2 regions of the Synechococcus sp. 65AY6A5 genome follow, and region 2 is predicted to be linked to the other one. Evidence: predicted binding sites of a transcription regulator. Region 2 holds the regulator's gene; the other holds the start of a gene.
The links. The regulator HrcA, encoded in region 2, represses chaperone genes, less so after heat shock. The targets are predictions, from matches to a motif close to TTAGCACTCNNNNNNNNNGAGTGCTAA.
Positions count from the first base shown of each region.

Region 1: a site for HrcA is predicted at 1,513-1,539, ahead of groES (co-chaperone GroES). Genes of this name have one in related genera too.

Region 1 covers NZ_AXUW01000001.1:954,508-970,465, reverse strand. Annotated here, with positions in the region: gene SYN65AY6A5_RS04525 (apocytochrome f) at 1-502, shown strand, start outside; gene SYN65AY6A5_RS04520 (PhzF family phenazine biosynthesis protein) at 564-1,376, opposite strand; gene groES (co-chaperone GroES) at 1,621-1,932, shown strand; gene groL (chaperonin GroEL) at 2,004-3,638, shown strand; gene SYN65AY6A5_RS04505 (DUF429 domain-containing protein) at 3,812-4,639, shown strand; gene SYN65AY6A5_RS04500 (GuaB3 family IMP dehydrogenase-related protein) at 4,795-5,958, shown strand; tRNA gene SYN65AY6A5_RS04495 (tRNA-Val) at 5,999-6,070, shown strand; gene SYN65AY6A5_RS04490 (iron uptake porin) at 6,378-7,958, shown strand; gene SYN65AY6A5_RS04485 (iron uptake porin) at 8,404-9,984, shown strand; gene SYN65AY6A5_RS04480 (DUF6671 family protein) at 10,243-11,046, opposite strand; gene SYN65AY6A5_RS04475 (SulP family inorganic anion transporter) at 11,152-12,858, opposite strand; gene gyrA (DNA gyrase subunit A) at 13,626-15,958, shown strand, end outside.
Region 2 covers NZ_AXUW01000002.1:120,168-126,339, reverse strand. Annotated here, with positions in the region: partial or broken gene SYN65AY6A5_RS12345 (transposase) at 1-34, shown strand, start outside; partial or broken gene ureA (urease subunit gamma) at 173-439, opposite strand; gene SYN65AY6A5_RS12335 (heat-inducible transcriptional repressor HrcA) at 776-1,954, shown strand; gene tilS (tRNA lysidine(34) synthetase TilS) at 1,995-3,005, shown strand; gene SYN65AY6A5_RS12325 (SpoIID/LytB domain-containing protein) at 3,179-4,015, opposite strand; gene SYN65AY6A5_RS12320 (MFS transporter) at 4,094-5,383, opposite strand; gene yidD (membrane protein insertion efficiency factor YidD) at 5,587-5,868, shown strand; gene SYN65AY6A5_RS12310 (RidA family protein) at 5,892-6,172, opposite strand, start outside.

The sequences.
Region 1 (15,958 bases), on a different contig from region 2:
GGATCCCTCCGTGGCCTTCATGAAATATCGGGTTTACATTGGCGCCAACCGCGGTCGTGGCCAGATCAACCCCGATGGCAGCCTCAGCAACAACAACGTCTTCCGCGCTCCTGCCACGGGTCGTCTGACAAGCATCGCCACCATCGAATCTGACCTCAGCGATCTGCCGCCTGAGCTGGCCGCCCTGGTGCCGCCCGAATACGAGTTGCCGGGCACGCGGGTGCTCAGCTTCGAGACTGAAGGCGGACTGAAGCACTTGGTGGTGCCGCCGGGGCCGGAGTTGGTGGTTAACATTGGCGACAGCGTCCAAGAAGGGGATCCGGTTACCAACAACCCCAACGTGGGCGGCTTTGGCCAAGTGGAGCGGGATCTGGTGCTGCAGAACCCGGAACGGGTGAAGTGGTTGGTGGCCTTCCTGGCAGCGGTGGCCATCACCCAGCTTCTGCTAGTGCTCAAGAAAAAGCAAGTGGAGCTCATCCAGGCGGCAGAACTTTTGGGCTAGCTTGCGCACTTATTCTTCGCGAGAGTCTTCCCAGCACCTCGGAGCCAGCCGGGGTGTTTTTTTAGGGAATCCTCAGCTCTCCCGCTATCACCAGCACCGCCTGCCCGGCAATCTCCACCCGAGTGCCGAGATCGCGACACCACAGCTCGCCTCCCCGCGCCGAGAGCTGGCGGGCTTTGAGCTCAGTCCGGCCCAGGCGCTGCGACCAATAGGGTGTCAACAGGCACTGGGCAGACCCGGTCACCGGATCCTCCGGGATCCCCAACTGGGGGGCAAAAACACGACAGACAAAATCTGGCTGGTCTTCTAGATCCCCTCCCGAGGCAGTGACGATCAACCCAGAAACAGGCAGTGCCTGAACCCGCTCCCAATCCGGCTGCAGCTGCTGCACCTGCTGGGCCGAAGTCAGCACCGCTACCCCCATGCTGCCGCGGTACAACTCCAGAGGAGGGATCCCCAATGCCGCAGCCACCTGCTCTTGGCCTTCCGGCCAGGGTTGCGGGAACTGGGCGGGAAAATCCATCGCCAGCCGCTCCCCCTGCCGCCGCACCTGCAGCCGGCCACTGCGGGTGGAAAAGGCCACCCCCTGAGCTTCCGGGTGAATCTCGGTCAAGAGCACATAGGCGCTGCCCAACGTGGCATGGCCACAGAGTTCTACCTCCGTGGTGGGAGTAAACCAGCGCAGCCCATAGTGGGGAACCTCGCCTTCGGATCCCTGGGGCAGCAAAAAAGCCGTTTCCGACAGATTGTTCTCCGCCGCAATTGCTCGCATCAAAGCTGCCGGCAGCTCCTGAGGCAGCAAACACACCGCTGCCGGATTGCCCTTAAAAGGCACTGCCGTAAACGCATCCACTTGAAACAACGGGATCCGCACCTGCTTGCCCAACCTACCTCAGGCCATGATCCCACAACAGGCCCAGAAGTAGGGGGATCCGCACCCAACCGTACCCGACAAAAAGGGAGATCCCGCCAAAAGGGGCTATTGTCAGGCTGGAGAGCCGGCTGATAGACTAGCACTCGTAAGCTGAGAGTGCTAAAACCTCGACTACGCAAGCTTAGGTTTGCGCTCGATACAACCCTTCAGCCTCGCGTTTTAGGCATCACGGAGGATATTTGTCATGGCTGCAGTAACTCTCAACGTCTCTACGCTGAAGCCGCTAGGCGACCGCGTGCTGGTCAAGATTGCCCAGCAGGACGAGAAGACGGCGGGTGGCATCTTTTTGCCCGATACCGCCAAAGAAAAACCCCAAGTGGGGGAGGTGGTCGCAGTTGGGCCTGGCAAGCGCAATGACGAGGGCAAGCTGATCCCGATGGAACTGAAAGCCGGCGACAGAGTGCTCTACTCCAAGTACGCCGGCACGGAAGTGAAGCTGGGCAGCGATGAGTACGTGCTGCTGGCCGAGCGGGATATTCTCGCTATCGTTCAGTAATTTTCAGTCCTTCAGCGATCGATCCTCTACATCGCCCTTAGTTCATTCAATTCACGTCTGAGAGGTTGAGTATGGCCAAGTCGATCATTTTTAGCGAAGAAGCCCGTCGTGCCCTTGAACACGGCATGGACATTTTGGCGGAAGCTGTAGCCGTTACTCTCGGCCCCAAAGGGCGCAACGTCGTCCTGGAGAAGAAGTTTGGCGCACCCCAAATTGTTAACGATGGGGTAACCATCGCCAAAGAGATCGAGCTGGAAGACCACATTGAAAACACTGGCGTCTCCTTGATCCGTCAGGCGGCTTCCAAGACCAATGACACGGCTGGGGACGGCACCACCACCGCCACCGTCCTGGCCCACGCCATGGTTAAAGAAGGGCTGAAAAACGTGGCCGCCGGCGCCAACCCGATTGCCCTCAAGCGCGGCATCGACAAAGCCGTGAAGTTCCTGGTGGACAAGATCGCCGAACATGCCCGCCCGGTGGAAGACTCCAAAGCCATTGCCCAGGTGGCGGCCATTTCCGCCGGCAACGATGAGGAAGTGGGCCGCATGATCGCCGAGGCCATGGACAAAGTGGGCCGCGAAGGGGTGATCTCCCTGGAAGAAGGCAAGTCCATGACCACTGAGCTGGAAGTGACGGAGGGGATGCGCTTTGACAAAGGCTACATCTCCCCCTACTTCGTCACCGACACGGAGCGGATGGAGGCGGTTCTGGAAAACCCCTACATCCTGATTACCGATAAGAAAATCACCCTGGTACAAGACCTGGTGCCGGTGCTGGAGCAAGTGGCCCGCGCCGGTCGTCCGCTGCTGATCATCGCCGAAGACATCGAGAAAGAAGCCCTGGCCACTCTGGTGGTGAACAAGCTGCGGGGCGTGCTGAGCGTGGTGGCGGTGAAAGCGCCTGGCTTTGGGGATCGCCGTAAGGCCATGCTGGAAGACATCGCCATCCTCACTGGCGGTGAGGTCATCAGCGAAGAGCGCGGCCTGAAGCTGGAGAACGCCCGTCTCGACTCCTTCGGCTCGGCCCGTCGCGTCACGGTAACCAAAGACCACACCACCATCGTGGCGGAAGGCAACGAAGCGGCTGTCAAAGCCCGCTGTGAGCAAATCCGTCGCCAAATTGAAGAAACCGACTCCACCTACGACAAAGAAAAACTGCAAGAGCGCCTGGCCAAGCTCTCCGGCGGTGTGGCGGTGATCAAAGTGGGCGCGGCCACCGAAACTGAGATGAAGGATCGCAAGCTGCGCCTGGAGGACGCCATCAACGCCACCAAGGCGGCGGTGGAAGAGGGGATCGTCCCCGGCGGCGGCACTACCCTGGCGCACCTGATGCCGGCGGTAACGGAGTGGGCGCAGGCCAACTTGTCCGGCGATGAGCTGGTAGGGGCCATGCTGGTTGCCCGCGCGCTGGGCGCTCCGCTGCGCCGCATTGCCGAGAATGCCGGCCAGAACGGCTCGATCGTGCTGGAGCGGGTGAAAGAGAAACCCTTCACGGTGGGTTACGACGCCCAGAACGACGCCTATGTGGATATGTTTGAGGCGGGCATCGTTGACCCGGCCAAAGTCACCCGCTCTGCCCTGCAAAACGCTGCCTCGATTGCCAGCATGGTGCTCACCACCGAGGCCATCGTGGTAGACAAGCCGGAGCCCAAGAGCAACAAGCCCGCTGGCGGTGGCGGCGGCGTGGATGACTACGACTACTAATCTTCGGGCAGGAAGAGGCAGAGGCTTCGCCAGCTAGCGGAAAGTCTGCTGCCTTGTCAGAGCAACCATCTTCCGGGATCCCGGCTGGGATCCCTTTATTCTTGGGCATTTCCCTCTCCCAGGCGTCCGGGGGGTGAGGGCGAGCCATCCTACTAACGGAAGGAGAAGGCGGCGTGGCACGGTTAATCTGCATTGGCCTAGACCTGGCCTGGTCGGCCCGCAACCCCTCTGGCGTGGCAACGCTGGAGGTTGAGAGCGGGGATCCCCAAGCCCCGAACCTGACGGGCCACCTGCGGGACAACCGCCTCTTGCAAACCGACCAGGAGATTGTGGACTACATCCAAGCCCAAGCGGGAGGGGATCCCTGCCTGGTGGCGGTGGATGCCCCCCTGCGCGTCCCCAACCCCAGCGGCCAGCGGCGGGCGGAAGCCGAGCTGAACCGGGTGTTTCGCGCCTATGCCGCTGGCGCCCACCCGGCCAACCGCCGCCTCTTGGCCAAAAACGGCCAGGTGCGAGGGGAGGCCCTGGTGCAAGCTCTCTCCCGTTATGGCTTTCGCGAGCAGGCCAGCATCGAGCAGGGATCCCTGGCCCGGCAGATCACCGAAGTCTTCCCCCACAGCGCCATGGTGAGCCTGTTTGGCCTCAGCCGCAGCCTCCCCTACAAAGCGCGTCCCCGCCGCACCTGGCTGCAACGAGAACAGGCGTGGCGGCTGTACCAGCAACATCTGCGCGCCTTGGCCAGCGCCGATCCGTCTCTGCAAGGCCACGAGCCCCTGCTCCAAGTGGAGGTGGGATCCCTTAGGGGCCGCCAACTCAAAAACTACGAAGACCAAGTCGATGCCTTAATGTGCGCCTACATCGCCCTCTACGGCTTCCGCTGGGGATCCGAGCGCTGCCACAGCTTCGGCAACCTGCAAGAAGGCCACATTTTCACTCCCCTGCCCCCCTCATTGCAAGGGAAGAGCCCTGTTTCCTCGCCGGAAACTCCACAAGGGCTTTAACTCGGGCGAGGGTATGGCTTCTGCCAGACCGGCCAGACTTCCGTTGAGGCAGAGACAAGCGAAGCTAAACCGGAGGGAAAACCCGGCTCTTGCTAGTCTCAAATCACACGTTGGCGGCATGATAGGAAGAAGGGATCCTGTCAGAGGGGAGGGAAATGAACGCACAACTGGGGCGCAATCGGCAGGCAAGACGCGCTTACGGGCTGGATGAGATCGCGCTGGTGCCGGGCAGGCGAACCCTGGATCCCAGCTTGGTGGACACCCACTTCACCCTGGGAGGGATCCAAAGGCCAATCCCCATCATTGCCAGCGCCATGGATGGCGTGGTGGATGTGCGAGTGGCCATTTTGCTCTCGGAGCTGGGGGCCTTCGGGGTGCTGAACCTGGATGGGATCCAAACCCGCTATGCTGATCCCGATGAGGTGTTGGATCAGATTGCGTCGGTGGGCAAAGACGAGTTTGTGCCCCTAATGCAGCGCCTCTACAGCGAGCCGGTGAAGCCACAGCTAATCCAAGAGCGCATCCGCCAAATCAAAGCGGCCGGCGCCATCGCGGCCGCTAGCTGTGTGCCCGCCCACGCAGCTGAATATGGCCCCCTGGTGGCGGAAGCAGGCGGGGATCTGTTCTTCGTCCAGGCCACCGTGGTTTCCGTCCACCACAAGGTGCCTGAAGGCATGCAAAAGCTGGATCTGGCCGCCTTCTGCCGCTCCATGCCCATTCCCGTGGTGGTCGGCAACTGCGTCACCTATGATGTCGCCCTGGAGCTGATGCAAGCGGGAGCCGCAGGAGTCCTGGTGGGCATCGGCCCCGGCGCTGCCTGCACCTCCCGCGGCGTGCTGGGGGTGGGAGTACCTCAGGCTACCGCCATCGCCGACTGTGCAGCCGCCCGCGACCAGTTCTTGACGGAAAGTGGCACCTACGTTCCCATCATTGCCGACGGCGGCTTGGTAACCGGCGGGGATATTTGCAAGGCCATCGCCTGCGGAGCCGACGCCGTGATGATCGGATCTCCCTTGGCCCGTGCTCAGGAGGCGCCGGGTCGCGGCTTTCACTGGGGCATGGCCACCCCCAGCCCCGTTTTGCCCCGCGGCACCCGCATCCGCGTGGGATCCACCGGCACCTTGGAAGAAATCTTGCGCGGCCCCGCCCGCCTGGACGACGGCACCCACAACCTCTGGGGCGCCCTGCGCACCAGCATGGCCACCCTGGGGGCTGCCAATCTCCGAGAAATGCAGCAGGTGGAGATCTGCATCGCCCCCTCCCTCCTGACCGAGGGGAAGGTGTACCAGAAGGCGCAAAGCCTGGGCATGGGGAAATAGTTCTTTGGGAATGCTAAACTCGGTGGACTGGGATCCCCCAGGGCGGTTAGCTCAGCGGTAGAGCGCCTGCCTTACAAGCAGGATGTCACTGGTTCGAGTCCGGTACCGCCCATCCCCGCTTCAGCCCGCGACTTAGGAGCTCTGTCTCGGCTTTGGCGTGCACCCGCTAGTCAGGGTCGGATCCCTGAGGTAAAGTAATGGGTATGGGGCCTGGAGCGTCTGCCGCCGTTGAGCCTCACGTTGAGTCTCATTCAAAAAGAAAAAGTGTGTAAAGTGGTAGACGATGTGAAACAGGGCTGTACCATGTTTTTCGAGGGTCCGCAGTTGTCAGACTCGTGCTTGAGTTAGACAGTTGACTACCTCTAGAAGACATCGCCACAGCCGAGACAGGTGTGAGGACACAGAACAAGGAGAGAAACATGCCCGCGAAACACGCGAACTACTGGAAAACGTTGCTGGCCGGCACCCTGGGTGCAGCAGCAGTCTTGACCCCTGGAGTGGCCTATGCCCAAGCTACTGGGCCCGTCACCTCCATCTCTGAACTTTCTGATGTGCAGCCCACTGACTGGGCTTTCCAAGCACTGCAATCGCTGGTCGAGCGTTACGGCTGTATTGCCGGCTACCCTGACCGCACCTTCCGCGGCAACCGGGCTATGACTCGCTTTGAGTTTGCCGCCGGTATGAACGCCTGCTTGGATCGCATCAATGAGTTGATTGCAGCCGGTTTGGCCGACAAAGTCTCCAAGGAAGACGTGGCCACTCTGCAGCGCTTGCAAGAGGAATTTGCTGCTGAGCTGGCAGCCCTGCGCGGGCGGGTGGATGCGGCAGAGGCTGAGATTAACGATCTGAAAGGGAAGATCTTCAACCCAGTTACCAAGCTTAACGCTCAGGTCATTACCGCAATTCTTGGTAGCGCTCTTACAGAAGACCGGGTCGTACAAGGAAGAGTGGTAGCCGAGCAAAATCAGGCAAACATGACTCTTCCCTATCGGGTACGCCTGAACTTCGATGCCTCCTTTGTTGGCCGGGATCGCTTGCGTATCCGCCTACAAGCTCGCGATGCGGTTACTACCTTCTTTGAGGGTGACCCAGGCGTTGGCTTCCAGGGGGGTGCAGGTGGTACCTTCACCCTTGCCCAGCTGGTTTATCAATTCCCTGCTTTCGACCGCGCTGCTACTATCTACACGGGCATTACGGGTACGGGAGTGTCGAGCGTTCTGCAGTACAGCACGCCCTTTGATGCCCTGTCGGACTTTGCCGATGCTCCCAACTCTACGGCAGATGTGCCCAGCGGAACCCTATTTGGTTTTCGCTACCGTTTGAGCGACCAGTTTCGTTTAGCCTACGCCTACAGCACCAGAAGAGGTCAAGCTCTGGGGAGAGGCTTTGGCGACAGTGGCTTGACAGGTGATGATAGCGCTCACACCGTCGAGCTGGGCTTCTTGCCGACAAAGGGTCTGGAGTTCTACCTCCAATTTGCTTCCACCTACCTGCAGCAGGCGAACGACGGCCCCACCTTCCTGGCCACGGGTAAAAGTCTCTTCCGTGGACCGGTAAGAAGAACGCAGGTCAATGTCTCTGCGCGGGTAAACGCCTTTACAGTCGCAGCCAACTGGGAAATCAGCCCTCGCATTACCTTGTCTGGCTGGTTTACGGCTGGCAATGTGGATTACAACCTGCCCAATGTGGTACCGGCTGGTACTGTTGATCCGGGAGAGGAAGACTTTAATGGTTTCCTCTTTGGCTTTGTTTTCCCTGACCTCTTTGTGGAGGGTGCCAAAGGCGGGATTGTATTTGGGCAGCCAATCGTGACCACAGACAACGACGGAGTGTGGGATACTCGCCCCTTCGTTGTGGACGTCTACTACAGCTTCCCGGTCAACGAGTACATTACTCTAACGCCTGCTGCCTACTTTGTGAGCAACCCCAATGGCGGCAGACCCGGAGACAACGACCCAACCATCGGCGTGGGGGCTTTGCGAGCTGTGTTTACTTTCTAGTTCTTAAAATCCCTGCGCTGACATCCAAGTTGCTAAGTAGGGATCCACTGGGTTGGATCCCTTCATTGAATAAGAATAATCAACTCCTCTGTGGGGATAAGGATGCTGACATTGAAGAGCTTGAGGTTGAGCTTAAGACGAGGCCATGGGCTACAAAAAGCGCACTGCGTGAGATCTGCCCAGGTCTTTGCCACAGGCTCGGTGTAGGTGTGAGAATGGCGGGAACAGATACCCATGTCTTGGCCACAGATGTGGGGACACCGCATTAACTGTAGGGCAGGCCGGACAGCAAGAGGATGTGGACTTCGGCTGTATCATAATCTCCACATCATGTCTTCACCGAAGTCCGCAGTTGCCAGACTTGTTCTTGAGTTAGGCAATTGGTTACCTCTAGAAGACATCCCTACAGCCAAAAAGGTGTGAGGAAAAGAACAAGGAGAGAAACATGCCCGTGAAACACGCGAACTACTGGAAAACGCTGCTGGCCGGCACTCTGGGTGCAGCAGCGATCCTGACCCCTGGAGTGGCTTATGCCCAAGCTACCGGGCCGGTCACCTCCATCTCTGAGCTTTCGGATGTGCAGCCCACCGACTGGGCCTTCCAAGCCCTGCAATCCTTGGTGGAGCGCTACGGTTGTATTGCCGGCTACCCTGACCGCACCTTCCGCGGCAACCGGGCCATGACTCGCTTTGAGTTTGCCGCCGGTATGAACGCCTGCTTGGATCGCATCAATGAGTTGATTGCAGCCGGTTTGGCCGACAAAGTCTCCAAGGAAGACTTGGCCACTCTGCAGCGCTTGCAAGAGGAATTTGCTGCTGAGCTGGCAGCCCTACGCGGGCGGGTGGATGCCCTGGAGGCCGATGTTACTGATTTGAAAGGGAAGGTCTTCAACCCGGTTACCAAGTTGAATGCCCAAGTCATCGCCGCTGTTGTAGGCAGCGCTCTCACGGAAGACAGAGTTGTTGATGGGAAGGTAGTGGCAGAGCAAAACCAAGCCAACATGACTCTTCCCTATCGGGTACGCTTGAACTTCGATGCTTCTTTTGTGGGTCGCGATCGCCTGCGCATTCGTCTCCAAGCTCGCGATGCTGTGACTGAGTTCTTTGATGGGGATCCCGGCCTTGAGTTTGGCGGCCGTGGCGGCGGCACTTTCACCCTGGCCAAGCTGATCTACCAATTCCCAGCTTTCAACCGAGCAGCTACCATCTACACGGGTATCGTTGGCTCAGGTGTGTTCGATGTATTCAACTACAGCACACCCTTCGAAGCTCTCTCCGACTTTGCTGATGCTCCCAACTCCACGGCGGATGTGCCAGGTGGAGCTCTGTTTGGCTTCCGCTACCGCCTCTCCGATCAACTGCGCTTGGCCTACAGCTACAGCAGCAGGAACGCTCAAGCCTTGGGCAACGGCTTCGGCGACAGCGGTATAACCGGTAGCGACAGTGCCCACGCGGTGGAGCTGGGCTTCCTGCCGAATGAAAATCTAGAGATTTACCTGCAGTTTGCCAGTACCTATCTGCAGACGGCAAACGATGGCCCTGAGTTCTTAGCCAACGGTACAGCTCTTTTCCGTGGCCCTCTGAGAGTAACCAATGTGTCCACCTCTGCACGGGTGAACGCCTTTTCTGTGGCTGCCAACTGGGAGATTACCCCCCGCGTCATCGTATCTGGCTGGTTTACTGCTGGCAATGTGGATTACAACTTGCCCAATGTGGTACCGGCTGGCACCATCGATCCGGGTGATGAAGATTTTAACGGATTCCTGTTTGGCTTCGCCTTCCCAGATCTGTTCATTGAGGGTGCTCAAGGGGGTGTGGTTTTTGGCCAGCCAATTGTGACCACCAAAAATGAAGGAGTTTGGGATACCCGCCCGTTCATTGTGGATGTTTACTACAGCTTCCCGGTGAACGAGTACCTCACCCTTACCCCGGCGGCCTACTTTGTGAGCAACCCCAATGGTGCTCTACCTGGGGACAACGACCCAACCATTGGTGTAGGTGCTCTGCGGGCTGTGTTCAACTTCTGATGAGTTGACCTCTTTTGCAGGTTCATAGCTGGTTAGGGGATCCACTGCAGTGGATCCCTTTTTTGGTTCAAACCTTCCTTTATGGTCATTTCGATTCAGACTAGGACACTGCACCCACGTCTGAAACGTTGAGTGCATACAGCGAAGGGCTTTTTCTCTATAGCCCAGGTGTCTCACCCTAACCTGAAACGACTACAACTCCTCTGCGGGGATGACAATGCCGGCTCTGGAGAGCCTGAGGTCGGGCTCAAGACAAGGCTAGGGATTACAGAAAGCACACTGAGCGGGATCTGCCCAGGGCTCTGCCACAGGCTCGGTGTGGGTGTGAGAACAGCGGGAACAGCCATATACCCAAGCCTTGGCCACGGGGGTGGGGGCGCCACATTGGCCGCAGGGCAGTCCAGAGACCGAGCGGATCTGCCAGTAGCCGGGAGTGCCGCAGGCCGGGCACAGGCTTTGGGCTTTGGCGATTAGGTTTTGGGTGGCGGCTGCGATGACTTGGAGCCGGGTTGGGTTGTACAGGGCCCGCATGTCGGTTTCCAGATGCAGGCCACCCTGCCGAGCCAGCAGCTCCCCCACCACCTGCTTCAGGGTTGCTTCGTCTTGGATTCCTTTGTGGATAACCTGGGGCTTTTCTGGCTGGTCGAGGGCGATCAGGGCGTGCTGGGGAAAACCCGCCCTTTGGGCAAAGTCCAGCGCTTCTGCCCAGCTCTGCACCCAGCGATGGCTGAAATTGGTTTGGGTGCTCTCTGCATAGCCGACCAGCTCCAAGGGCTCCGCGCCGGGTTCAAAAACCCTGAGCATGACCCACTCCTGATTCCAAGGGATCCAAGGGATCTGGGGGTGGGGGCCAAAGGATCCCTCGCTGGCCAAGCCCAGAGCTTCAGGATGATCCTGCAAAGCCCTTGCAATCTTCAGGCGCAGAGTGTGGATGGGATCCCCCGGTCGGGGCCGCTCCCGCGAGAAGGTGCCCAGTTGGTCGGTGTCAAAAGTTGCTACTTGGACTTGAATCCCCAAATGTTCGGCCAAGAGAGGGCCGATGACCTGCTCTTTGCGATGCATGGTTGCCAAGTAGGCGACCCGACCCTTCCATTGCATAGACTCAGACTTAACCTAGATCTGGCAAACGGATCCCGCAGCTTTGTGGCTCAGGCCAATTGGGGTTACTCAAACCAGGGGACTGGCCTCTGTCGGCAAGCCCAACTGGGCAACAGCCTCGGCCAAAGCCACCTCACGGCTGTCCACAAACCGCTCTGGGGGCAGCGGCAAATGTAGGTTTTCCAGGCGCTGCCGGATCCGGCCCTTGGCCCCAGCAATCCACACCTGTTTGCCCCGATCCAGGGCCTCGCGAATGGCATTTTCCAGGGATAGCGTTGCGGAAACGCCCAGCATCGGCACATCCGACAAATCCAGCACCAAGGCTTGGCAGGAGGCCACCGCCTGATGTTGGCGGGAAATGGCTTGGGAAACCCCGAAGATCATCGGCCCGCTCAGGTAAAACAGCAACACCTGCCCGCATCCCTGGCGCAGCAATTCCCTCTCACGGGGAGTGAGATCCACCGCATCATCGGCATCGGTAATGGCTTTCACCTCTTCGGAGTGGATCTCGCTGAGGCGTTGGATAGTGAGCAAGTTGGCCACAAACACCCCCACCCCCACGGCAGCGATGAGATCCACAAATACCGTCATGAACATCACCCCGTACATGATGGCTGCCCCTTTGAGGGAAAGGCGGTGGGCCCGCTTGAGGAAGCTCCAGTCGAGGATATCCACCCCCACCTTAAAGGCGATCCCTGCCAGCACCGCCATTGGGATCCCTTGCGTGAGGGGAGCGGCAAACAGCACCACCATCAGCAGGATTAACGCTCGGGTAATGCCGGCTAGAGGGGTACGTCCGCCCGACTGGATGTTCACCACCGTGCCCATGGTTGCCCCTGCTCCCGGCAGCCCTCCCATGAAGCCGGACACCAAGTTAGCGATCCCCTGCCCGATCAGCTCTTGGTCGGAGTCGTGGCGGGTGCGGGTGAGGTTGTCGGCAATCACCGCCGTCAAGAGGGTGTCGATGCAGCCCAGCATCCCCAGCACCACCCCATCCAGCACCAAGTTGGCCAGGGAAGCAAAGGGCAACTGCGGCCACTGCAACTGCGGCAAACCGGTGGGGATAGGGCCAATGCGCCGCAAATCCCAATCGGCCATGAACAAGCTGGCCACCAGCGTTCCCAACACCAAAGCCACCAACTGCGGCGGCACCACCCGTCGCCAGGGCTTGGGATAGCCAAAAAGGATGGCAAGCGTCAGCAGCCCCAGCCCCAGCTCTGGCATCTTGAGGTTGAGCAGGTAGGTCGGCAGGTTCTGCACCGCCCCGATCACTCCCCCCTGGCTGGCGTGGCCCAAAAGCGGCGGGATCTGCAGCAAAATCATGATCCAGCCGATCCCGGACATAAAGCCGGAAATAACGCTGTAGGGCATGAGGGTGATGTACTTGCCCAGTTTCAGGGATCCAAACAGGATCTGAAATAAGCCCCCCAGCATCACCACGGTGAAGGCCGGCCCTAGCCCCTGCTCCGGGTAACGAGCTGTAACATTAGCAACCACCGCTGTCATCATCACAGTCATCGGCCCGGTGGGTTCGGAGATGAGCGTGGGCGTACCCCCAAACAGAGCCGCAAAAAAGCCCACGCATACTGCTCCGTACAAGCCCGCCACCGGCCCTGCCCCCGAAGCCACCCCAAAGGCCAAGGCCATCGGCAAGGAAACAATCGCTGTCGTCAGCCCGCCGAAGAGATCCCCGCGCCAGTTGTCTAGGCTCAGACGTCGGTGCCAATCCAGAAATCTCTTGCCGCCGGACTGTTGTTCTTTCGCTTGGCTCAGCATGCCCCAAAGCCCTCCACGCTATGGGCAGCCTATCATTGAACGTTACTATAGAGATCATGCTAGAGAATAGATTTTCTTCTATAGTTTCCCTCAAGGATTCCCCTCCAAGCGAGGGCATGGGGCTTGAGCCGGTAGAGTTGTGTGAAAGTGAGAGTAGTCCACATAGCGATGCCCATTGCTGTCCAGGTGGAGAATATCGGCAAATCGGTGGTTCCAGAGAATCTCATCGGCCAAGTAGGAGTGGCGAGCATGGATGGTTTGGGAATAAGGTGTCGTCGATGCCGGTCAAGGTAATGATCAGCTCCGCTTGGCCCACCTGTAAATCTCGATCCATGAGGCTGTAGAGAGGGCCGCCGATGAACCACCGAGCCTCTCCTACTGGAAGTCAGCCAGCCTTCACAAAGGGCGAATGGTAGACTGGGAATACAAAAGCTTTCTGCTCAATTCAATCACCTTCAGCTTACTAGCGCAGGAGCCCCGCACTGTACCCGTAGGGTCAGTGTCGGGAGGAATGCTATAATAATTCTGCGGACACCAGAAACGGCTGTTTAGGGCACTGGTAACGGTCGATTGGGGCTGCCCGTAAACCAGCCCAGAGGCTCGTGGTTAGTTTACTAACTGCAGGGCTACCGAAAGCCCGCCCCGTACTGCGAAGCAGTCAGGGTCGGGTAGTTTACTCTGCCACGGCCAAGGTTGGCTTCTCGATAAACTTCCATGAACCCACTGCGCCAAGGCCGACTGGGATCCCTTACGGATAACCCAACCCCATGAGCGACAACGAATCGACGGCGCGCATCATCTCCACCGACCTGCAGCGGGAGATGTCGCAGTCCTACCTGGAATACGCCATGAGCGTGATCGTCGGGAGGGCTTTGCCAGATGCGCGGGATGGCCTGAAGCCGGTGCACCGCCGCATTCTCTACGCTATGCACGAGTTGGGCCTGACGGCGGATCGCCCCTTCCGCAAGTGTGCCCGCGTGGTGGGGGATGTGATCGGGAAATACCATCCCCATGGGGATCAGGCCGTCTATGATGCGCTGGTGCGCATGGCTCAAGATTTCTCCATGCGGGAGCGGCTGGTGGATGGGCACGGCAACTTCGGCTCTGTGGACAACGATCCGCCGGCAGCCATGCGCTATACCGAGTGTCGGCTGACTGCCTTTGCCCAAGAAGCCCTGCTCCAAGATATTGACGCCAACACTGTCGATTTTGTCGGCAACTACGACGGATCCCAGCAAGAACCCCTGGTACTGCCGGCGCGGATCCCGCAACTGCTCCTGAACGGCTCTTCCGGCATCGCCGTGGGCATGGCCACCAACATCCCGCCTCACAACTTGGGCGAATTGGTGGACGGCCTGATTGCCCTCATCCACAACCCCAACCTGACCAGCCTGGAGTTGATGCAGTGGATCCCGGCCCCCGACTTCCCCACCGGGGCGCTGATCATGGGCCAAGAGGGCATCCGCGAAGCCTACACCACCGGGCGCGGCTCCATCACCTTGCGGGGGGTGGCCACGGTGGAGACCATCGAGCAGCGGGGCCGACCGACGCGGGAGGCCATCATCATCACCGAGCTGCCCTACCAAACCAACAAGGCAGCCATGATTGAAAAAATTGCCGAGCTGGTCAACGAGAAAAAACTGGAGGGCATTGCCGACATCCGCGACGAAAGCGACCGCGAGGGCATGCGGGTGGTGATCGAGCTGAAGCGGGATGCTCAGCCTCAGGTGGTGCTCAACAACCTCTACAAGCAAACCCCCCTGCAGAGCAACTTCGGGGTCAACATGCTGGCCATCCTCAACGGCGAGCCGCGCACCCTGACGCTGCGGGACGCACTGCAGGCTTTCTTGGATTTTCGGGCAGAGGTGATCGAGCGGCGCACCCGCTACGAGCTGCAGAAAGCCGAAGAGCGGGATCACCTGTTGCAGGGCTACCTTTTGGCTTTGGGGCAGTTGGATCGGGTGATCGCCCTCATCCGCGGAGCCGCCGATGCCGCCACAGCCCGAGCTGAGTTGCAGGCAACGTTGGGCCTGAGCGAAGCGCAAGCCGATGGCATTTTACAGATGCAACTGCGCCGCCTCACCGCCCTAGAAGCGGAGAAAATCCAGGCCGAACACGAAGACTTGGTGAGGCAAATTGCCGATTTGCGGGATATTTTGGCCCGCCGGGAGCGGGTGATGCAGATCATCAGCGAAGAGCTGCAGCAGCTCAAGAGCCGCTTTGCCAGCCCGCGCCGCTCCCGCCTCTGCCTGGAAGACTGTGAGCTCAAGGTTGCCGATCTGATCGAGAACCGCGAGACGGTCATCTTCCTCACCGAGCAGGGCTACATCAAGCGCATGGACCTTGAAGAGTTCCAGGTGCAGGGGCGGGCCACCCGCGGCAAGGCCGGCGCCCGCATCAAAGACGACGATGCCATCGAGCAGTTTTTTGCCTGTCGCAGCCACGACACTATCCTCTTTTTCACGGATCGGGGGATGGTCTATACCCTGCCCGCCTACGAGATCCCGCAGGGGAGCCGCACCGCCCGCGGCAGCGCCATCGTCCAGTTGCTGCCCATCACTCGGGAAGAGCGGGTTACCTCGATGGTGCCCGTGAGCGAGTTCAGCGACGACGAATACTTGGTGATGCTCACCCGAGCGGGCTACATCAAAAAAACGGCCCTCAGCGCCTTTGCCAATGTGCGTTCCAACGGCCTGATTGCCATCTCTCTGGAGGAAAACGATGAGCTGCGCTGGGTGCGCCGCGCCCGCTCCAGCGACGATGTGGTTATGGCGACCCGCCAGGGCATGTGCATCCGCTTCCGGGCAGATGACGAGCAACTGCGCCCCCTGGGGCGAGCCACCCGCGGCGTGCGGGCCATCACCCTCAACCCCGGCGACGACATCGTCAGCATGGACATCATCTTTGCCGAGTCGGTGATGGCCGCTGAGCGAGAGGGGGAGAGGCTGGCCAACCCCTGGGTGCTGGTGATTACCAAAGAAGGGCGGGGCAAGCGCTCGGCCATCGACCACTTCCGCCGGCAAAACCGGGGCGGCAAGGGGGTGATCGCCACTAAGTTCCGCCAGGAGTCGGATGAGCTGGCTGCCCTGCGCATCGTCAA
Region 2 (6,172 bases):
GTATGTCGAGCAGCAGGCATCGCCCAGATTGTGAGACTCAGGGGCATTGAACCCCTTCGTCTCACCGCCTATCCCCCATCCCGCCAAGCTGCGCTGTGGCGGGAGTACCCCGGAGGTTCTGATGGACAACCTCCTAAAGTCTCTGGGTCTTTGGGGGATCCTTAGAAAGCAGCTAGCGGATGGTTAACAGCTTGGTTTCGTCGGGAAAGGTGGCCTCTACTTGAATTTCCGGGATCCCTGGCATCACGTCCTCTCGGCTCAGCCACGTCAGACCTTCGCTCATCACCTGAGCAACGGTTTTCCCTTCCCGCGCCCCTCCAAGATAGCTGCGCTCAGGTAGGTCACCGCCTTGGGGTAATTGAGTTGGAGGCCCCACTGCCGCCGATCCCGAGCTAGCTGGACGGCCAGGTAGAGCAACCTCCTGGGGGGACAAGTACATGGAGCGACCTCGAAAGATACAAAACGATACAGAACAGGCAGCAGCAGGCTCACTTAGCCTAGAGTTGACTTAACACTTTAGTACCCCCTTTGGGCAAAAATAAGGATGCAGAGGCTACAGGGAGCTCCGCTTTTCTCGCCAAACCAAGAGCCTCCACCTCTTTCCACCTCTGCTGTTGCAATTTTCCGCGCCTGCAACCCAAGATGAAAGGGTAACAATAAAGTTAAAGAGAGAAGTAAAAGTTTATCTGATCCTCATTTAGCCCTAGCTTGGTTGACCTGAGATCCATTGGCTAATTCCCCTTAGCAGGTGTTGATTGGGTTCTTTTGAGCAGCCATGAAACTCGAACTGACTCCTAGACAACGGAAGATCCTGTGGGCAACGGTGCGCAGGTATATTGCCACGGCAGAACCTGTCGGCTCCAAAACCTTGGCCCAGTCCTACAACCTCGGAGTCAGCACGGCTACCATTCGCAACGACTTGGCCACGCTGGAGCAGGTTGGGTTGCTGTTCCAGCCCCACACCTCTGCCGGTCGGATCCCTTCTGACTTTGGCTATCGGGTCTATGTGAACGATCTGTTGAGCTCCGCCAACATGGATGGGATCCCGAACGATGCTCCCCAGCCGGAGCCCCATCCTGCGCTGCAGCAGTTGCTGGATCAGCTCAACCGTGAGCTGGGGGACGACCTCGATAGCTTCCTACAGAGGGTGGCACAGCTTTTGGCCCACTTGAGCGGTTGCATCGCCCTCATCACCCCTCCCCAGGGGCCGGTGGTAGCCGTTCACCACGTGCAGTTGTTGTCGGTGGGGCCGGGGCGGGTAATGGTGCTGGTGGTTACGGATTCCTATCAAACCCACTCGGCCTTGGTCAGCCCACCGGATTGGCCTGACGATCGGCGCGAGGATCTGGAAGATGAACTGCAGCTACTGAGCAACTTCCTCACCCTGAAATTGCGGGGCAAGACTTTTGCCGAGCTGCAGGATCTGAGCTGGTTGAAGCTGGATGAGGAGTTTCGCGCTTACAGCCATTGGCTGCAGCAACTGCTGCGCTCGGTAGTCCAACGCTACCTGCGGCCCTCTCTAGGACAGGTGTTCAGCGCGGGCATGACGGAGCTGATGCGGCAGCCGGAGTTTTCCCAGGCTCAGCGGATGCAGGCGGTGGCCCAGTTGCTCGAAGAGGGATCCGAGCAGCTGCAGGGGATGATCGGGCTCTATTCCACGCCAGGTTGCCTGTTCACGAGCGAAGCGGCTCTCTCGGCCCCGTCGGCCAGGGAGAAGGCATCCTCCAGCACCGCAGATCAGGATCCATCCCACAACGTTCCCGTGATCATCTACATTGGCAGCGAGAACCCGCTGGAATCGCTGCACCACTGCACGGTCATCGCCTCAGTTTATCGCCGCCGCTCGGCGCCGCTGGGGACGGTCACCTTGCTGGGGCCGACTCGCATGGCCTACGAGCGGAGCATTGCGGCTGTGCAGACGGTGGCCTCGCATCTCACTCGGGCCCTTGCCTGAGGGATCCCAGGTCTGGGTTGCCCCCGAGCAATAGCCAACTGTGGCCAGGCTTTCTCCTCTTCACTTGCGGGTTCAGTGTGCCATTCGCGAGCGGCAACTGCTTCGCCCCGGCCAGCGGCTGCTGGTAGCTTTTTCCGGCGGACAAGATTCTTTTTCCCTGCTCCAGATCTTGCGGGATTTGCAGCCGCGCTGGCGGTGGCAGATCTTTGTTTTGCACTGCGATCACCGTTGGTCAGCCGATGAGACGGCGTGTGCCCAGTTTTTGCAGGGATGGCTGCAACAGCAGGGCCTGCCCCACGCCGTTGAGACTGCCGATCCCATCCGCTGGGATGAGGCGGGGGCCAGGGCTTGGCGCTACCAGCAACTGGACAAATGGGCGCGCACCTGGAGCTGCGAGGCGGTGGCCACGGGGCACACGGCCAGCGACCGGGCGGAGACGTTTTTGTGGAACCTGCTGCGGGGCACGGGGGCTGCCGGCCTGGTCAGCCTAGATTGGCAACGGCGTTTGGACGAGCGGGATCCCACCTCCGCTTGGTTGGTGCGTCCCCTGCTGGGCCTTTCCCGCTGGGAAACGGAAGAGTTCTGCCGACAATACCAGTTGCCGGTCTGGCCGGATCGCAGCAACCAGGATTTGGCTCATGGCCGCAACCGCCTTCGCCTAGAGGTGATGCCCTATCTCAAGCAGCACTTTAACCCGCAACTGGAAGCGGCTTTGAATCGGGCGGCCACGCTGTTGCAGGCAGAGCATGAGCTGGTGGTGGCGCAAGCCGCCCAACTATGGTTGCAGGTGTACGAGCCGGCTTTGCCGGGGCTGCGACGGGATCCCTTGCGGGCTGCGCCCCTGGCTCTGCAGCGGCAGGTGATGTTCCAATTCTTGTCGCTGCTGCTGCCCCATCACCCGACTTTTGAGCAGGTGGAAGCCGGGATCCGGCTCCTGAAAGCAGGCCGCCGCAGCCGCAGCCCCGACTACCCAGGGGGTGGCTGGTTGGAGGTGAGGGGAGATTGCGTGGTCTGGGTTGCTGCTTCTCAGCCCGCCAGTTTTGTCCCCTAGGCCGGGATCGGCATGCCCACAAAAGCTCTTGGGCAAAGTTGTGGCTGCCCTATTTAGGTCCACTCCGGTCTTAACCAGAAGAAGCCGGCCAAGGGTGAACCCGGCCCGTTTGCGGCTGAAGGGCAACCTGGGGAGATGGGCACCCCTGGCAACCCAGAGCAAGGGGGAGTAGGTCAATCCGGCAACCGGCCAAACCTGACGCCGGGGTAGTAGTAGGCCAAGATTTGGCGGTAAGTCCAGCCCCGGCGGGCCAATTCTTGGGCGCCCCACTGGCTCATGCCGATGCCATGCCCGTACTTGGGATAGGGGCTAAAATCCGGCAGGCTTTTTAGGTAAGGGATCCCGCTCACCCCGACGGTTTGGCTGCCGGCGCTGGCGCTATACATGGCATTCACGAATTGCCCCCCATACACCATGACGATGCCGCGGGTGGCGTGTGTTGCTGCTAGGGCGGCTGCCGAGCGCTGCGACAGACCCCGATACACCTGGGAGCGGGTGTCGCTAAACACGTCAAACCAGCCGCGGGAATTGCGGTGGTGAAGAACATAGGTGCGGGCTGCCACCGCCTGGGCCTTGAGGGCCTCGGGCAGAAAGCGGGATCCCATCTCGGCTTCCACCACGCCGGCCACGTAGTCTTCCAGATCCACGTAATTGATGGCCAGCAAGCGGTTGTAGCCGGTCAGGAGCACTTTGCCAGAATACCAGCGGCCATCCACCGCCACCAGGCCACCCGCTTGCGGCTCGATGAACAACACCGGGCTGACCACCCCCTGCAGGCGCACCCCCTGAGGGCCGGGCTGGGCCAGAAACCCTTGCATGGGGGGCAACTCGGCCAGCACCTCTTGGCGGCTATTGGTCAGTTGGGCAGGGAGAGAAACCCCCACCACCAAAGGGGCGGTGGCATCGGCCAAGGCCACCCGCACCGTTACCCCCCAAGCGCTCTCGATCCATCCCCCTAAGGCGCCCACCAGCAGGGATCCCAGGAGGGCAAGCCAACCCCGTGCTCCCATCTGCCCAGAGTTCTTTTTTGTACAGCAACCCCAGCCTAGGATAGGGCAAATCGGACTTGGGGACAAAAATCAGGGTGCCTAGAGGGCAGGACGGGATCCCGTTGGCAGGGGAGGGGACGGCTGGGGCTGTTCCGAAGGGACAGGATCTGGCTGTCGAAACCGATCGGTTTCCAGGCCCAAGGCAAAGCGCAGGGAGGATCCCGGTCGCCCGTTGGAGAAGCAGAGAAAAGAGCCCAAGGAAGCCAACGCCAGAAGGGCGGCGTAGCCAAACATGGCCCGATACCCGAACCCCCCCGCCAGCGTGCCCAGGATCGGCCCCGCCAGCCCAATGCCCAAGTCAAAGCCACACATCACCAAGCTAAACAGGCGACCGCGCTCCGCCGGCTCAGAGCGATCCGCCACCAGGGCGGAGATCAGCGGGATCAAGGTGCCAAAACCCGACCCCACCACGATCCCGGCGGCGAGAAAAGCCGCAGCGCTGTCGGCAACCCTCAGGATCCCCATCGCCAGAGCATAGGTGGCCAGGCTGAGCGAGATGAACGGCCCCCGCCCGTAGCGGTCGGAAGCGCGACCAGCCAGCAGGCGCACGCCGAAGCTGGACAGGGCCACCGCCGTATAAAAAAGACCTGGATTCAGGGGAACTCCGGCCTCTTGGATCAACAGAGCCACAAACGTGGTCTGGGTGCCAAAGGCCAGGCCAACCAACAACATGACCCCGGCGAGAGAGCACACCTTCGGGCTGAGCACAAGGCCCCAAAACGCCCCATCCGAGGGCAGGGATCCCCAATCCCCACGGCGCTGCTCTCGAACCAATTGGGTACAGAAAAAGCCCACCAACCCCAGCAAAGCGGCGAAGAGAAACAGAGGGCCATAACCGGCCAGCTCCTGCAAAAAACCGCCCAAAGCAGGGCCGATGGCTACACCCATGGGATTGACCAAGCTCATGTAGCCCAAGATCTCGCCGCGTTTTTCTTCCGGGGCAAAATCCGCCACCAAAGTAACGTAGGCGGTGGCAAAAGCGGCGATGCTGATCCCATGAAAGGCCCGTACCAGCGCTATCCACGGGATCCAATCCCAAAGCCAGTACCCCAAAGGCGCCATCCCCGCCGCGCCCATGCCGATGAGCAACACAATGCGCCGACTGTGGCCATCCGCCAGCCGCCCCAGCCAAGGACGAAAAGCCAGCAGCCCAATCGAGAAGGCCCCCATCACCAAGCCCACCTCTTGGCTGGTGCCGCCCACATCCCGGACGTAGAGCGGCAGCGTGGGCAACAGCGCAGACAGACTGGCCCAAAAGAGCAGCCCGGCCACGAACAAAATGCCCAAGTTGCGCCGCTGTGCTGGCTGTAGCCGCCCAAATGCCCTCACGCCCACTCCTGATGAAACTCTTACAACCATGCCGAGGAGCAAAGCCGTCTCCACGGCATCCCCGAACAGAAGTATTACGAAATGTATATTTGGGTGGTGACTTTTTGGATCTTAACCTCTTGTCTGGAGCTGCGCAGGAGGGCAGACGTTAGCCTGGAAATGGCCTTTTTGTACGCTGGCCTATGGCGGAACGGTCGGATCCCTTGACTCGCGGTTTAGTTGCCCTGATTCGAGGCTACCAGGTGGCCATCTCCCCTCTGCTACCGCCTGCCTGCCGCTACTACCCCACCTGCTCCCAGTACACCCTGGAAGCCGTGCGGCGCTACGGTGCCATCCGAGGCGGTTGGCTGGGGATCCGCCGCCTCTGCCGCTGCCACCCTTGGCACCCGGGAGGCTACGACCCGGTGCCCGACTTGCCGGGATCCGCACCCGAGGAAAACGGTCGCCCCAGCCCAGATGGCCAACATTCTGGATCTGGGGGTTGAAGAGTTGCAGCTTTTAACCGCCGCTATCGGTAGCAGGCCACCGCCTCGATTTCCACCAAGGCATTCAAGGGCAGGCCAGCCACCTGCACGCAAGAGCGGGCCGGTGCCGGATCGGCGGCAAAAAACTCTCGATAAACCGCGTTCATGGCGGCAAAGTCTTTCATATCCGCCAAAAAAACGGTGGTCTTCACCACATTGGCCAAGCTTGTTCCCCCTGCTTCCAGCACGGCTTTCAGGTTCAGCAGCGCCTGCCGAGTTTGCGAGGCAACATCTTCCCCCGCCAGCTTGCCGGTTTTGGGATCCA